2 regions of the Amycolatopsis viridis genome follow, and region 1 is predicted to be linked to the other one. Evidence: riboswitches for the same ligand, from Rfam matches in the RefSeq annotation. Region 1 holds a riboswitch; the other holds the start of a gene.
The links. A riboswitch is a leader RNA that binds a small molecule or an ion and turns the genes downstream of it on or off. The one in region 1 is predicted to bind glycine.
Positions count from the first base shown of each region.

Region 2: another riboswitch for glycine. It lies ahead of gcvH (glycine cleavage system protein GcvH); the one in region 1 lies ahead of gcvP (aminomethyl-transferring glycine dehydrogenase).

Region 1 is NZ_JAANOU010000001.1:1,587,655-1,594,908, forward strand. It holds gene FHX46_RS07880 (SRPBCC family protein) at 1-380, shown strand, start outside; gene FHX46_RS07885 (FAD-dependent oxidoreductase) at 635-1,702, shown strand; gene FHX46_RS07890 (amidohydrolase family protein) at 1,782-2,594, opposite strand; gene FHX46_RS07895 (TetR/AcrR family transcriptional regulator) at 2,587-3,174, opposite strand; glycine riboswitch at 3,375-3,466, shown strand; gene gcvP (aminomethyl-transferring glycine dehydrogenase) at 3,592-6,414, shown strand; gene gcvT (glycine cleavage system aminomethyltransferase GcvT) at 6,418-7,254, shown strand, end outside.
Region 2 is NZ_JAANOU010000001.1:4,215,540-4,222,793, forward strand. It holds gene FHX46_RS20835 (L-serine ammonia-lyase) at 1-833, opposite strand, end outside; gene glyA (serine hydroxymethyltransferase) at 844-2,115, opposite strand; gene gcvH (glycine cleavage system protein GcvH) at 2,115-2,495, opposite strand; glycine riboswitch at 2,681-2,772, opposite strand; glycine riboswitch at 2,774-2,865, opposite strand; gene FHX46_RS20850 (hydantoinase/oxoprolinase family protein) at 3,026-5,104, shown strand; gene FHX46_RS20855 (hydantoinase B/oxoprolinase family protein) at 5,101-6,813, shown strand; gene FHX46_RS20860 (MFS transporter) at 6,872-7,254, shown strand, end outside.

The DNA of each region.
Region 1 (7,254 bases):
CGGAGAACGACGGTGGCACGAAGGGCACCGTGGCCACCGATCTGAACGTCACGGGCCGGCCGGCGCAGTTCGGCCGCGGCATGATCTCCGAGGTCGGTGGCAAGATCCTGGACCAGTTCGCGGCGAACCTGGCGGACCGGCTCGGTACCGCGGAGAGCCCGGCCGCGGAGGAGAAGCCGGCCGAATCCGGGGTGACCACCGAGCCGGCGCCGGAGAAGCCCAAGCTCGAGTCGGTGAAGCCCCAGCCCCACGAAGCCGAGGCGATCGACCTCTTCGAGTACGCCGGGAGCTCCCTGACCAAACGCCTCGCGCCGATCCTCGCCGGGGTCGCCGCGGCGCTCGGAGTGGTCGCGATCGTCCGCCTGCTCCGCCGCCGCTGACGTCCGCCGCGGCCGGCAAGACCGGGTGGCTGCTGCGCTGACACCGCGCCAGCAGACCGGAGCGTCGCCCCGGGCACCGCATCAAGGTGCCCGGGACACCGGCCGCGCACGGTGGCCGCGACGGCTGTGCGCGCGGCCGTCGCCCACCTGGCGTCCGCGCACCGCCTGCCTGCAACCACCCCGCGGCCAACCGCGCACCCGTGTGCCCCGCCACCACCGGGAAGCGGCACGGCCCGGCGGCGGTTGTAAGCGGTGTGCGCAGCGAAACGGACGTGGTGGTGATCGGCGCGGGGCAGGCCGGCTTGTCGTCCGCCTACTTCCTCCGGCGGTCGGGTCTGGAATTCGTCGTCCTCGACGCGAACTCCCGGCCGGGCGGTGCGTGGCAGCACCGGTGGCCCTCGCTGCGGCTGGACAAGGTCCACGGCTTCCACGACCTCCCCGGCCTGGCCTTCCACGAGCAGGACGAGCACCGGATGGCGTCCGAGGTCGTGGCCGAGTACTTCGCGCGCTACGAGCGCACCTTCGACCTGCCGGTTCACCGCCCGGTCGAGGTGCTCGCCGTGCGTGATGCGGGTCCCCGCCTCCTCGTCGAGACCACCGGCGGTACCTGGGCCGCCCGCGCCGTCATCAACGCGACCGGCACGTGGACCCGCCCGTTCTGGCCGCACTACCCGGGGCAGGAAACCTTCACCGGCCGCCAGTTGCACACCGCCGACTACCGCACCGCCGAGGAGTTCCGCGGGCAGCACGTCCTGGTCGTGGGCGGCGGCACCTCGGCCGTGCAGCTGCTGATCGAGATCGCGGACTTCGCGAGCGGCACCACCTGGGTCACCCGCCGGCCGCCGGTGTTCCAGGACGCGGAGTTCGGCCCGGAACTGGGCCGCGAAGCCGTTGCGAAGGTCGACCAGCGGGTCCGGGCCGGGCTGCCACCGGCGAGCGTCGTGAGCGTCACCGGGCTGATGCGCACACCCCAGGTGCGCGACGCGCAGGCCCGCGGGATCCTCACCCGCAAGCCGATGTTCGACCGCATCACCCCGACGGGCGTGGTCTGGGCAGACGGCACCGAGCAGCAGGCGGACGTGATCCTGTGGGCCACCGGGTTCCGCGCCGCGCTCGATCACCTGGCGCCGCTGCACCTGCGCGAACCCGGCGGCGGCATCCGCATGGACGGCACCCGCGTGGTCGCCGAACCGAGGCTGCACCTGGTGGGTTACGGCCCGTCCGCCAGCACGATCGGCGCGAACCGCGCCGGCCGCACCGCCGTCCGCGAGATCCGGCAGCTGCTGACGACCCGGCCGGTGGAGACCGCGGCCGCGAGCTGAGCGCCCCTGCCCGCCGCGCCGCGCAAGCGCACCACCGAGTGCCACGCGCCTGCGCGGCGGCGAACCGGGTACGCGCTGCTCAGTTGGGCAGTGCGAACACCCGCCGGGCGTTGCCGCTCAGGTACAGCTCCGTCGCCGCCGGTCCCAGATCCAGGTCCGGCAGGCGCTTCAACGCGTCGGCCGGGGTCATCATCGGGTAGTTGCTGCCGAACAGCACGCGCTCCCGGCCGCGCCCGCGCATGAACTCCACCAGCTCCCCGGGCAGCCGGTGCACCGCGTACGCCGAGGTGTCCACGTGGAAGTTCGGGTACTTCGCGGCCAGGGACAGCACCTCCGCCATCCACGGGTAGCCCACGTGGCCGCCCACCACGGTCAGCTCGGGGAAGTCCAGCAGCACCTCGTCCAGGTACGGGATCGGCCGCCCCGGCTCGGACGGGCACAGCGGCCCGGTGTGACCGATCTGCGTGCAGAACGGCACGTCCTCCTCCACGCACGTCACGTACACCGGGTAGTAGCGCCGGTCGTTCGGCGGCAGGTTCCACAGCCACGGCACCACCCGCACCCCGACGAACCCGAGCCGGATGCACCGGCGGATTTCCCGCACCGCCCGCACCGGGTCGCGCAGATCCACCGACGCCACCCCGGCGAACCGGTCCGGGTGCGCGGACACGATCTCCGCCACCTCGTCGTTGGTGATCAGCGCCCCGTCCGGCCCGTGCCACGCGGACAGCAGCGCCACCCGCACACCGGCCTCGTCCATCGCGTCGAGCGTCCCGGACAGCTGGGGCGCGCGGCGCGCCATGCCCGTCCAGCGCACCAGCGTCTCCAGCCACGGCTGGTCCATGAACCGCTGGTTCGGCTGCTGCATCCACACGTCGATCACGTCAGCCATCGTTCGTCCCTTCCTTGGTCGACATCGTGCGGGCGACCCGCGCCACCAGGTCCACGGCGGACTCCGGTGGTGGCCGCCCCTGGGCCAGGTACCGCCGCACGACCGCGTACGGCAGGTCGACCAGCACCAGCAGCAGCTCGTCGGCACTCGAGCCGGTCTCAGCACGCAGCCGCCGCACCACGATGCGCAGCGCCTCGTCCAGCGCGGCGTCGTACCGGGCGTCCTCGGCGCGGTCCTCGGCCGACCAGGAGCTCGCGCCGAGCAGCCGTTTTCCCGCGTACAGCACCTGCGCCTCCCCGGGGCGCTCCCGGCACCAGCGCACGGCCGCAACCGCTGCGTCCAGGGGCCGTTCTCCGCACAGCACCGCGAGGTAGTCGCGGTGGAACCGCTGCACGGTGCGCAACCACAACGCGGCTTGCAACGCCGGCCGTCCCGGGAAGCGGTGGTAGACCGATCCGCTCGGCGCGCCCGCCTCGCGCGCCACCGCCGACATGGTGACCGCTTCCGGCCCGCCCGTGGCGAACAGCCGGACGGCGGCGTCCAGCAGTTCGTCGGCGGTATGCCGTGGTGGTCGGCCCATGTTTGTGGAGACTAGCCTCTAAAACTCGCGCTCGACAGCCCCTGTGTGCATCTCGATGGTGTTCCACGGACCCATGGGGGCTGTCCCGGCGACGCTGCGGTGTTCATCACGGCTTCGCGTTTCCGGTGGACGGCGGCATCCCGGCCGCGTACGTTACGCCGCTGTAGACTGAAGCCGGACAACTGAACACCAGGCCGTCACGAGCCGGAGCGGGAGAGTCCCCGGGTCACTGGGGCACCGAAGGAGCAACTTCCCCGTCAATCTCTCAGGTACCAGTTACCGCTCCGCGCCAGGCCACTCTGGAAAGCAGGCGCGCGCATCGCGCCTCACCCAAGGTGAAAGCCGCGAGCGCGGTGAAACTCTCAGGTGCCGATGACAGAGGGGGAGTTCCCGCCACCCGCAGATGAGGAGCTCCCGATGTCCTTCGCCGATCGTCACATCGGACCTTCCGAGCACGAACAGGCCAAGATGCTCGCCGAGTGCGGGTACGGGAGTCTGGACGCCCTGGTCGAGGCGGCCGTCCCGGCCGCGATCCGCACCTCGGGTGCGCTGGGCCTGCCCCCGGCCTCCGAGCAGGAGGCGACCGCCGAGCTGCGTGCGCTGGCGGCGAAGAACCGCCCGATGACCCAGATGATCGGCCTGGGCTTCAGCGACACCGTCACCCCACCGGTCATCCGCCGCAACGTGCTGGAGAACCCGGCCTGGTACACCGCGTACACGCCGTACCAGCCGGAGATCTCGCAGGGGCGGCTGGAGGCGCTGCTGAACTTCCAGACCATGGTGTCCGGCCTGACCGGCCTGAACATCGCCAACGCCTCCCTGCTCGACGAGTCCACGGCGGTCGCCGAGGCCGTTCTGCTGATGCGCCGCGCGTCGAAGGCGAAGTCGTCGCGCGTCGTCCTGGACGCCGAGTGCCTGCCGCAGACCATCGCGGTGGTGCGCACCCGGGCGGAGGCGGTCGGCATCGAGGTCGACGTGCGCGACCTGGGCACCGGGCTGCCGGAGGACTTCTTCGGCGTCGTCGTGCAGTACCCGGGCGCGTCCGGTGTGTTGCGCGGCAAGGGCTTCTACGAGGCCATCGGCAAGGTCGCGAAGGACGCCGGCGCGCTCTACACGGTGGCGGCCGACCTGCTGGCGCTGACGCTGATCACCGCACCCGGCGAGTTCGGCGCGGACATCGCGGCCGGGACCACCCAGCGCTTCGGTGTCCCGCTCGGCTACGGCGGCCCGCACGCCGGGTACCTCGCCGTGCGCCGGGGCCTGGAGCGGTCGCTGCCCGGCCGGCTGGTCGGCGTCTCGGTCGACGCGGACGGCAACACCGCCTACCGGCTCGCGCTGCAGACCCGTGAGCAGCACATCCGCCGCGAGAAGGCGACCTCGAACATCTGCACCGCCCAGGTGCTGCCGGCCGTGCTGGCCGCGATGTACGCCGTGTACCACGGCCCGGAGGGGCTCACCGAGATCGCGCGGCGGGTGCACGGGCTGGCCGCCGGGCTGGCCGGGGCGCTGCGGACCGCGGGCGTGGAGGTGGTGCACGAGGGCTTCTTCGACACCGTGCTCGCGCGGGTGCCGGGCCGGGCCGCCGCGGTCGTCGCCGCCGCGCGCGCGGCGGGCATCAACCTCGGCCGGGTGGACGACGACCACGTCCGGTTGGCCTGCGACGAGGTGACCACGGTGGACGTCGTCGACCGCGTGCTGCGGGCCTTCGAGGCCGGCCCGGGCATCGCCGAGGACGCCGCCGCGCTGCCCACCGGACTGGCCCGCACCAGCGAGTTCCTCACCCACGAGGTGTTCCACACCCACCGCTCGGAGACCGCGATGCTGCGGTACCTGCGCCGGTTGTCCGATCAGGACTACGCCCTCGACCGCGGCATGATCCCGCTCGGGTCGTGCACCATGAAGCTCAACGCGACCGCCGAGATGGAGCCGATCAGCTGGCCGGAGTTCGCGAGCCTGCACCCGTTCGCCCCGGCGGAGGACGCCGCCGGGTACCGGGAGCTGATCGACCAGCTGTGCGGCTGGCTCGCCGAGGTCACCGGCTACGACCAGGTGTCGCTGCAGCCCAACGCCGGCAGCCAGGGTGAGCTCGCCGGGCTCCTGGCGATCCGCGCGTACCACCGCGCCAACGGCCGGCCGGAGCGTGACGTCTGCCTCATCCCCTCCTCGGCGCACGGCACGAACGCCGCGTCGGCGGTGCTGGCCGGGATGCGCGTGGTCGTGGTGGCCTGCAACGACAACGGTGACGTCGACCTGGACGATCTGCGCGCCAAGGCCGAGCAGCACCGCGAGACGCTGTCGGCGATCATGGTGACCTACCCGTCCACGCACGGCGTGTACGAGGAGGGCATCGGCGAGATCGCCCGTATCGTGCACGAGGCCGGCGGTCAGGTCTACGTGGACGGTGCGAACCTGAACGCGTTGCTGGGCCTGGCCAAGCCGGGCGAGTTCGGCGGCGACGTGTCGCACCTGAACCTGCACAAGACGTTCTGCATCCCGCACGGCGGTGGCGGCCCGGGCGTCGGCCCGGTCGCGGTGCGCGCGCACCTCGCCCCGTACTTGCCGAACCACCCGCTCGCCGACGGTGCCGGCCCGGACACCGGGGTCGGCCCGATCTCGGCGGCGCCGTTCGGTTCGGCGTCGATCCTGCCGATCTCGTGGGCCTACATCCGGATGATGGGTGGCGCCGGCCTGACGAGCGCCACCAAGGTCGCCGTGCTCGCCGCGAACTACGTCGCCGCGCGGCTGTCCCCGCACTACCCGGTGCTCTACACCGGGCGGAACGGGCTGGTCGCCCACGAGTGCATCCTCGACCTGCGGGCGCTCACCAAGCGCACCGGCGTGACCGTCGACGACGTCGCCAAGCGCTTGGTGGACTACGGTTTCCACGCCCCGACGATGTCCTTCCCGGTCGCCGGGACGCTGATGGTCGAGCCGACCGAGAGCGAGGACGTCGGCGAGCTCGACCGGTTCTGCGACGCGATGATCGCGATCCGGCGGGAGATCGAACAGGTCGCCGAGGGCACCTGGCCGATCGAGCGGAGCCCCCTGCGCAACGCGCCGCACACCGCGGAGATGCTCACCGGCGACTGGGACCTGCCCTACGACCGCAAGACCGCGGTCTACCCGGCCGGTGTCTCCCCGAAGAACAAGTACTGGTCCCCGGTGCGCCGCATCGACGGCGCGCACGGTGACCGCAACCTCGTCTGCTCGTGCCCGTCCATCGAAGCCTACGGGAGCTGATCCATGCGGACCCCTCTGTACTCCGTCCACAAGGGACTGGGCGCGCTGTTCACCGATTTCGCCGGCTGGGAGATGCCGGTGCGCTACGGCAGTGAGCTGGCCGAGCACCGCGCGGTGCGGGAGGCCGCCGGGCTGTTCGACCTGTCGCACATGGGCGAGATCGAGGTGACCGGACCGCAGGCTGCGGACGCGCTCGACCACGCGCTCGTCGGCAAGCTGTCCGCGGTGAAGCCGGGCCGTGCCCGCTACACGATGATGTGCAACGCCACCGGCGGGGTGATCGATGACCTCGTCGTCTACCGGCTCGAGGACGAGAAGTACCTGGTGGTGGCCAATGCGGGCAACGCGCCGGAGGTGGCCGCGGAGCTCGCTGAGCGGGCCGCCGGTTTCGACGCGCGGGTCACCGACCGCTCCGCCGAGTTCGCGCTGATCGCGGTGCAGGGACCGCGGGCGGTGGATGTCCTCGGCGCGGTCACGGACGCCGACCTCGCCGGCCTGAAGTACTACGCGAGCGTCCCGGCGACGGTCAAGGGCCACGACGTGCTGCTCGCGCGCACCGGCTACACCGGTGAGGACGGTTTCGAGTTGTACGTGCCGCCGGACGAGGCGGCGGCGGTGTGGCACATCCTCACCGACGCCGGCGAGCCGCACGGGCTGGTGCCGGCCGGGCTCGCCTGCCGCGACACGCTCCGGCTGGAGGCCGGGATGCCGTTGTACGGCAACGAGTTGTCCACCGAGCGGTCGCCGTTCGAGGCGAACCTGGGCCGCGTGGTCAAGCTCGACAAGCCGGACTTCGTGGGCAAGGCGGCGCTGGCGGAGCGGCAGGATCCGGCCGAGGTG
Region 2 (7,254 bases), 2.6 Mb from region 1:
ACGCGGCCGCCCGCGGCGTTCTCCTCGTTGACGGCGAGGGCGAACAGGGTGACCCAGTCCATCACGTCCAGCGGATCCCGCGCGGCTTGTGCGGACGTGAGTTCGCGGAACAGGCCGGGTGCGCGGCGCGGCACCCGCAGACCTCCCGGCAGCACCCCTTCCCCGTGGCAGCCGGCCCGGACGCAGCCGGCCATGACCCGCCAGATGTGCAGCAGCCCGTCCCGCACCTCGCGTTCGGTTCGCCACGCCAGTTCGTTGGCGAGCATGACGTCGCTGATCCGGAGGCCGCGCTCGGCGCAGATCCGGAGCAGGTCGGCGGCCGTGGCGAACGGGTACCGCACCGGCGTGGTGTCGGCCACGATGCGATCCGCCCCGGCCGCCTGCTCGTCCACCACGAAACCGCCACCCACCGAGTAGTAGGTGCGCTCCCGCAGCACCTCGCCGCCGGCTCCGCGGGCGGTGAAGGTCATGCCGTTGGGGTGGACGGACAGGGACTTCCGGCGGTGCAGCACCACCTCGACACCGGTCTCGTGCACCCCGTTGAGCGTCAGGGCGCCCCGCTCCCGCACCCGCGCGGCCCGGGCTTCGGCGGTGCGGGTGTCCACAGTGGCGGGATCTTCGCCCAGCAGACCGAGCAGGACCGCCTTCTCCGACCCGTGGCCGTGCCCGGTCGCGCCCAGCGACCCGAACAGTTCGACCCGCACCAGCTCGGGCCGCAGCCCCTCCCCCGTCAGACCGTCGGCGAACCGCTTGGCCGCCCGCATCGGTCCCACCGTGTGCGAGGAGGACGGGCCGATTCCGACGGTGTAGAGGTCGAACGCGCTCAGCGCCACTGCAGGGCCCTCACATCTCCGGGTAGAGCGGGAACTTCGCTGCCAGCGCCGCCACGCGGGCACGCAACCCGGGCAGCACATCGTCCGGGGTGGTAGTGACGAGCGCCGTCGCGATGATGTCGGCGACCTCGGCGAACTCCGGCGCGCCGAAACCGCGCGTGGCGAGCGCGGGCGTGCCGATCCGCACTCCCGACGACACCATCGGCGGGCGCGGGTCGAAGGGCACCGCGTTGCGGTTCACGGTGATGCCCGCCGCGTGCAGCCGGTCCTCGGCCTGGCGCCCGTCGAGCGACGAGTGCCGCAGGTCCACCACGACGAGGTGGACCTGCGTGCCGCCGGTGAGGACCGAGATCCCCGCCTGCCGGACGTCGTCGGCGAGCAGCCGGCGGGCGATGACGCGGGCACCCTCGAGGGTGCGGCGCTGCCGGTCCCGGAACTCCTCGGTGGCGGCCAGGTTGAACGCCACCGCCTTCGCCGCGATCACGTGCTCCAGCGGACCGCCCTGCTGCCCGGGGAAGACCGCCGAGTCGATGCGTTTGGCCAGCGCTGCGTCGTCGGTGAGGATCACACCGCCGCGCGGGCCGCCGAGGGTCTTGTGGGTCGTGGTGGTGACGACGTCGGCGTGGGGCACCGGGCTGGGGTGCAGGCCGGCCGCCACCAGCCCGGCGAAGTGCGCCATGTCCACCATCAGGCGCGCACCGACGCCATCGGCGATGCGGCGGAACGCGGCGAAGTCCAGGTGCAGCGGGTAGGCCGACCAGCCGGCCACGATGAGCTTCGGGCGGTGCTCGGCCGCCAGCCGCTCGACCTCGGCCAGGTCCAGCCGGAAATCGGTGTCCCGCACGTGGTAGGGCACGACGCGGTAGAGCCGGCCGCTGAAGTTCGCCCGCATCCCGTGCGTCAGGTGCCCGCCGTGCGCCAGGTCGAGGCCGAGCACGGTGTCACCGGGTTCGAGCATCGCGAACATGGCCGCAGCGTTGGCCTGCGCCCCGGAATGCGGCTGGACGTTGGCGAAACGGGATCCGAACAGCCGCCGCACCCGGTCGATGGCGAGGCGTTCCACGGTGTCGACGTGCTCGCAGCCGCCGTAGTAGCGGCGACCGGGATAACCCTCGGCGTACTTGTTGGTCAGGACCGAGCCCTGCGCCTGCAGCACCGCCACCGGCGCGAAGTTCTCGCTGGCGATCAGCTCCAGGGTGTTCCGCTGACGGTCCAGTTCGGACGTCAGCGCGGCGTGCACTTCGGGGTCTACTTCGGACAGCGGGAGGTCGTGCGTGCCCATCAGGCACCTCCGGTCCGGGCCAGGTAAGCGGCCGCGTCGAGCAGGTCGCCCGCCCCGGTGACCTTCATCCGGAACAGCCAGCCCTCGCCGAACGGGTCGGTGTTGAGCAGTCCGGGGTCGTCGGTGACCTTCGCGTTGACCTCGACGACCTCGCCGTCCACCGGCGCGTAGAGCTCGCTGACCGACTTGGTGGACTCGATCTCACCGCACGGCTGCCCTGCCGCGACGGTGCTGCCGGCGGCGGGCAGGTCGAGGTACACCACATCGCCGAGGGCGTCCGCGGCGAAGGCGGTGATCCCGACGGTGGCGGTGTCCCCGTCGAGGTCGAGCCACTCGTGCTCGGCGGTGTACTTCAGCTCGGCCGGAACGGACACGGGCATCTCCTCGGGTGATCGGGCCGGCACGGCGGCGTGCGGCATCGGGTCCGGAGTGGACCGTGTGGTGAGCGGGCCGGACGGGCCGGCGGATCGCGCGGGCGTCCCGGCACGGGACGCGGAAACGGAGTTCACGGCAGGAGGCTCCCGGTGTCCGGCACCGCACCGACGCGGCACCACGGCTAGGTGGGCCTCCCCGCTCTGTCATCGATACCTGAGAGCTTCACCGCCGGAGCGGTTTGCACCGTGGGCGCAGGACCGGGTCCTGGCTTTCCAGAGTTCGCCTCGCCGGAGCGGTGGGGGTGCCTGAGAGATTCTGGGGAGTGTTGCTCCTTCGGCGTCCCGCCCGCGGCGGGAGCTCTCCCGCTCCGGTTCGAACGGCGCGATATGCAGTTTGACGGATGCCGAACCTAACGGGACCGGTCCATGCCGGTCAAGAGGCCGGCACGGCGCATCAAAAACGCCAACTGACTCTTGCTGATATCTCAACCCGAGTTTACTGTGATCCCACTTACTCGTTCAGCGAAGGAGATCCCGTGGCTTCCCGTCCCGATCCCCGACCGGCCGGCTGGCGAGTCGGCGCCGACATCGGCGGTACCTTCACCGACGTCATCGCGCTGGGTCCGGCCGGCGAGGTCGTCCCGATGAAGGTCCCCTCCACCCCGCCGGACTACGGCGCGGGGGTGGTGTCGGCGACCACCGGTGTGCTGGCCACGGCCGGGGCGCGACCGGAAGCCGTCACCGCGATGCTGCACGGCACCACCGTGGCGACCAACGCGATCCTGGAGATGACCGGTGTCCGCACCGCCGTCGTCACCACCCGCGGCTTCCGCGACGTGCTGGAGCTCGGCCGGCTGCGGCGGCCGGTGCTCTACGACCTGTCCTGGTCCAAGCCCGCGCCCCTCGCCCGGCGCCGGCACCGGTACGAACTCGACCAGCGCATCACCGCCGACGGGCAGCTCGATCCCCCGGCCGGCGAAGACGAGGTCCGCGCCCTGGCCGCCCGGCTGCGGGCGGACGAGATCCGGGCGGTGGCCGTCTGCCTGATCAACTCCTACGTCCGGCCCGACGAGGAACGCCGGGTCGCCGACCTGCTGCGGGCCGAGCTGCCCGGCGTCTACGTCACCGCGTCGGTCGACGTGTCGCCGCAGCCGCACGAGTTCGAGCGCACGAGCACCGCGACGGTCAACGCCTACGTCGGCCCCGCCGTGCACGGGTACCTCACCCGGCTGGAAGCCGGGCTGCGGGCGGCCGAGGTGACCGCACCGCTGCTGGTCATGCAGTCCAGCGGCGGGCTGCTGGACGCGGCTTCCGTCGCACAACGTCCGGTGCAGATCATCGAATCCGGTCCGGCGGCGGGCGTGACCGCGGTGCAGAAGCTGGCCCAGCTGATCGGACTGTCCACAGTGGTCGCCTTCGACATGGGCGGCACCACGGCGAAGGCCTCCCTGATCGAGGACGGCGAACCATTCGTCTCCGCCGACTACGAGGTCGGTGGCGGGATGAACGTCGCCCGCGGCCTCAGCTCCGGCGCCGGGTACCCGGTGCGCGCCCCCTCGATCGACATCGCCGAGGTCGGCTCCGGCGGCGGCAGCATCATCTCCGTCGACCCGGCCGGCGCGCTGCACGTGGGCCCCGCCAGCGCCGGATCCCGGCCCGGCCCGGCCTGCTACGGGCAGGGCGGTGAGCTGCCGACCCTAACCGACGCCAACGTGACGCTCGGGTACCTCAGCCCGCACGCCCTGGCCGGTGGCCGCGTGCCGGTCCACCCCGACCTGGCCGTGAAGGCGCTGAGCCCGGTCGCCGAGCAGCTCGGCGACGACGTGGCGGGCACCGCGCGGGGCGCCTACCAGGTGGCGGTGTCGAGCATGACGACCGCGGTCAAGGCGGTGACCAGCGAACGCGGCCGCGACCCGCGCGAGGCCACCCTGGTCGCCTTCGGCGGCGCCGGCCCGCTCTACGCCGCCGCGCTGGCCCGCGAACTGGGCATCTCCACCGTGATCGTGCCCCTGTACCCGGGCCTGTTCAGCAGCCTGGGCCTGCTCGTCGCCGACACCGAACGGCACGAGCTGACCCCGTACCGCGACGAGTTCGCGCAGACCAGCGCGCTCGCCGCGGAGTTCGGCCGCCTCGCCGCGAAGGTGACCGGCGAGCTGGGGCCGGACGCCGTGGTGGACCGGCTGCTGGACATGCGCTACCGCGGGCAGCGGTTCGAACTGCGCATCCGGGTGCCCGACGGTGAGCTCACCGGCGACCTGCTCGCCGAGGTGCGGTCGCGGTTCCACGCCGAGCACAAGCGCACCTACGGCCGGGCCGGCACGGACGAGCTGGTGGAGCTGGTCAACCTCCGGGTCCGCGGCCGCGTGCCCACCCCGGTGTCCATCGCCGACGTGCTGAGCCTGCCCGCTGCCGCCGACCGCGAACCCACCACCCGCGACTGCCGGTTCGCCGAAACCGTGCCGACCCCGGTCGTGGGACGGTCCGCCCTCGGCACCGAACCGGTGGCGGGACCGGTGGTCATCGAGGACATGGACGCCACCACCCTCGTCCCGCCCGGTGCCCGGGTGCACCGCGACCGGTTCAACAACATCGTGATCACCTGGAGTGCCGCATGATCCGCGACGCCGTGACCTTCGAGGTCTTCCGCAACGCCGTCACCGGGATCGCCGACGAAATGGCGATCACGATCCTGCGCACGGCGCACTCGCAGCTCGTGGCGTCCAGCATGGACTTCTCCGCCGCGCTGTGCGACGCCCACGGCCGCGTCATCGCCCAGGCCAACACCCTGCCGGTGCACCTGGGGTCCATCCCGGACGCGATGGAGGAGATCTTCGCCGAGTTCGGCGACCGGATCCAGCCCGGGGACGTCTACCTGCTCAACGACCCGTCCCGCGGCGGCATGCACCTGCCCGACATCTTCGCGGTCGCCCCGGTGTTCGCCGGCGCCGCGCTGCTGGGGTTCGCGGTCACCGTCGTCAACCACACCGACGTGGGCGGCTGGGCCGCCGGTTCGATGGCCGTCCAGTCGACGAGCATCTTCGCCGAAGGCATCCAGATCCCGCCGTCGCGGCTGATCGAGGCCGGCACCACGAACGAGACGTTCCTGCAGCTCATCCTGCGCAACGTCCGCGAACCCGACCTGCTGCGCGGGGACCTCGAGTCCCAGCTGGCGGCCTGCCACACGGGCGCCGAGGGACTGCGTGCCCTCGCGGCGCGGCACGGTGTCGAACGGCTCGCCGCCCTCAACGGCGAACTGCTCGACTACTCCGAAACCCTGCTGCGCGCCGCGCTCGCCGAAGCGGTGCCGGGGACCTACGAGTTCACCGACCACATCGACGACGACGGGCTCGGGTCCGGGCCGATCCCGATCGCGGTGAAGGCGACGCTGTCCGGGTCCGGGATCGAGCTCGACTTCACCGGTTCGGCGCCGCAGGTCGGCTCCGCGCTCAACGCGACCGCGTCGTTCACCCGCTCCGCCTCCTACGCGGCCCTGCAGGGTGTCCTCGCCGCCGACATCCCGGCCAACAGCGGCTTCTACCGGCCGTTCACCTTCGTCATCCCGGAGGCGTCGATCCTCAACGGGCAACGCCCCGCCGCGCGCGGTGCCCGTGGTCTGGTGGGTTTCCGGATCATCGACGCGGTGCTCGGCGCGCTCGCCCCGGTGTTCCCCGCCCGGGTGCCCGCGGCCGGGGACGGCGGACCCGACGGGATCGCGATCGGGGTGGTCGGCGCGGACGGCGAATCCGCCGTGCTGTGGGATCCGCTGGCCGGCGCGTGGGGCGCCCGGCCGGACCGGGACGGGGTGGACGGGATCAGCTCGCTGGGCGCCAACCTGACCAACACCCCGGTCGAGGAACTGGAACGCTCCGGTCAGCTCCGCATCGACGGGTACGGCTACCTGCCGGACAGCGGTGGCGCGGGCCGGTGGCGCGGTGGTCTCGCGACCTTCCGCGACATGACGCTCCTGGCGCCCGAGGCCGCCGTACAGATCAGGTCCGACCGGCGGAAGTTCCTGCCCTACGGACTGGCCGGCGGCGCGCCGGGAACACCCTCGCTCAACGTGCTCGACCCCGGTGGCCCCGGCGAACGGGTACTGGAGTCCAAACCGCACTTCGTCATGACCGCGGGCACCCGCCACCGCCACGTCACCGCCGGCGGCGGCGGCCACGGCCACCCCTTCGAACGCGCGCCGGAACGGGTCCTCGACGACGTCCTGGACGGCAAAGTGACCCGGGAGGGAGCCGAGCGGGACTACGGCGTCGTGATCACCGCGGACGGTGCGATCGACGCGGACGCCACCGCCCGGTTGCGCGGGCAGCGCTGAAACCCATGTCCACCAACACCACGGAGACACCAGCCCTTCTCACCGATTGGACCTCCCGATGGACTCCACCGCCGCTACCACCCAGGACGTCGTCGCGCCACGCACGTGGCGCAAGGTCGGCTTCCGGATCATCCCGCTGGTCGGCCTGGCCTACGTGGCGAGTTACATCGACCGCGCCAACGTCGGCTACATCGCCGCGCCCATGTCCCGGGACCTGCACCTGACGAGCGGCCAGATCGGGCTCGCCGCGGGTCTGTTCTTCATCGGCTACATCCTCGTGGAAGTGCCGAGCAACATGATGCTCAGGCGGTTCGGCGCGCGGAAGTGGATCGCCCGGATCATGATCACCTGGGGTCTGGTCACCGCGGCGACCGCGGCGGTGAACTCGCCGGCGACGCTGTACCTCGCGCGGTTGCTGCTCGGGCTCGCCGAAGCCGGCCT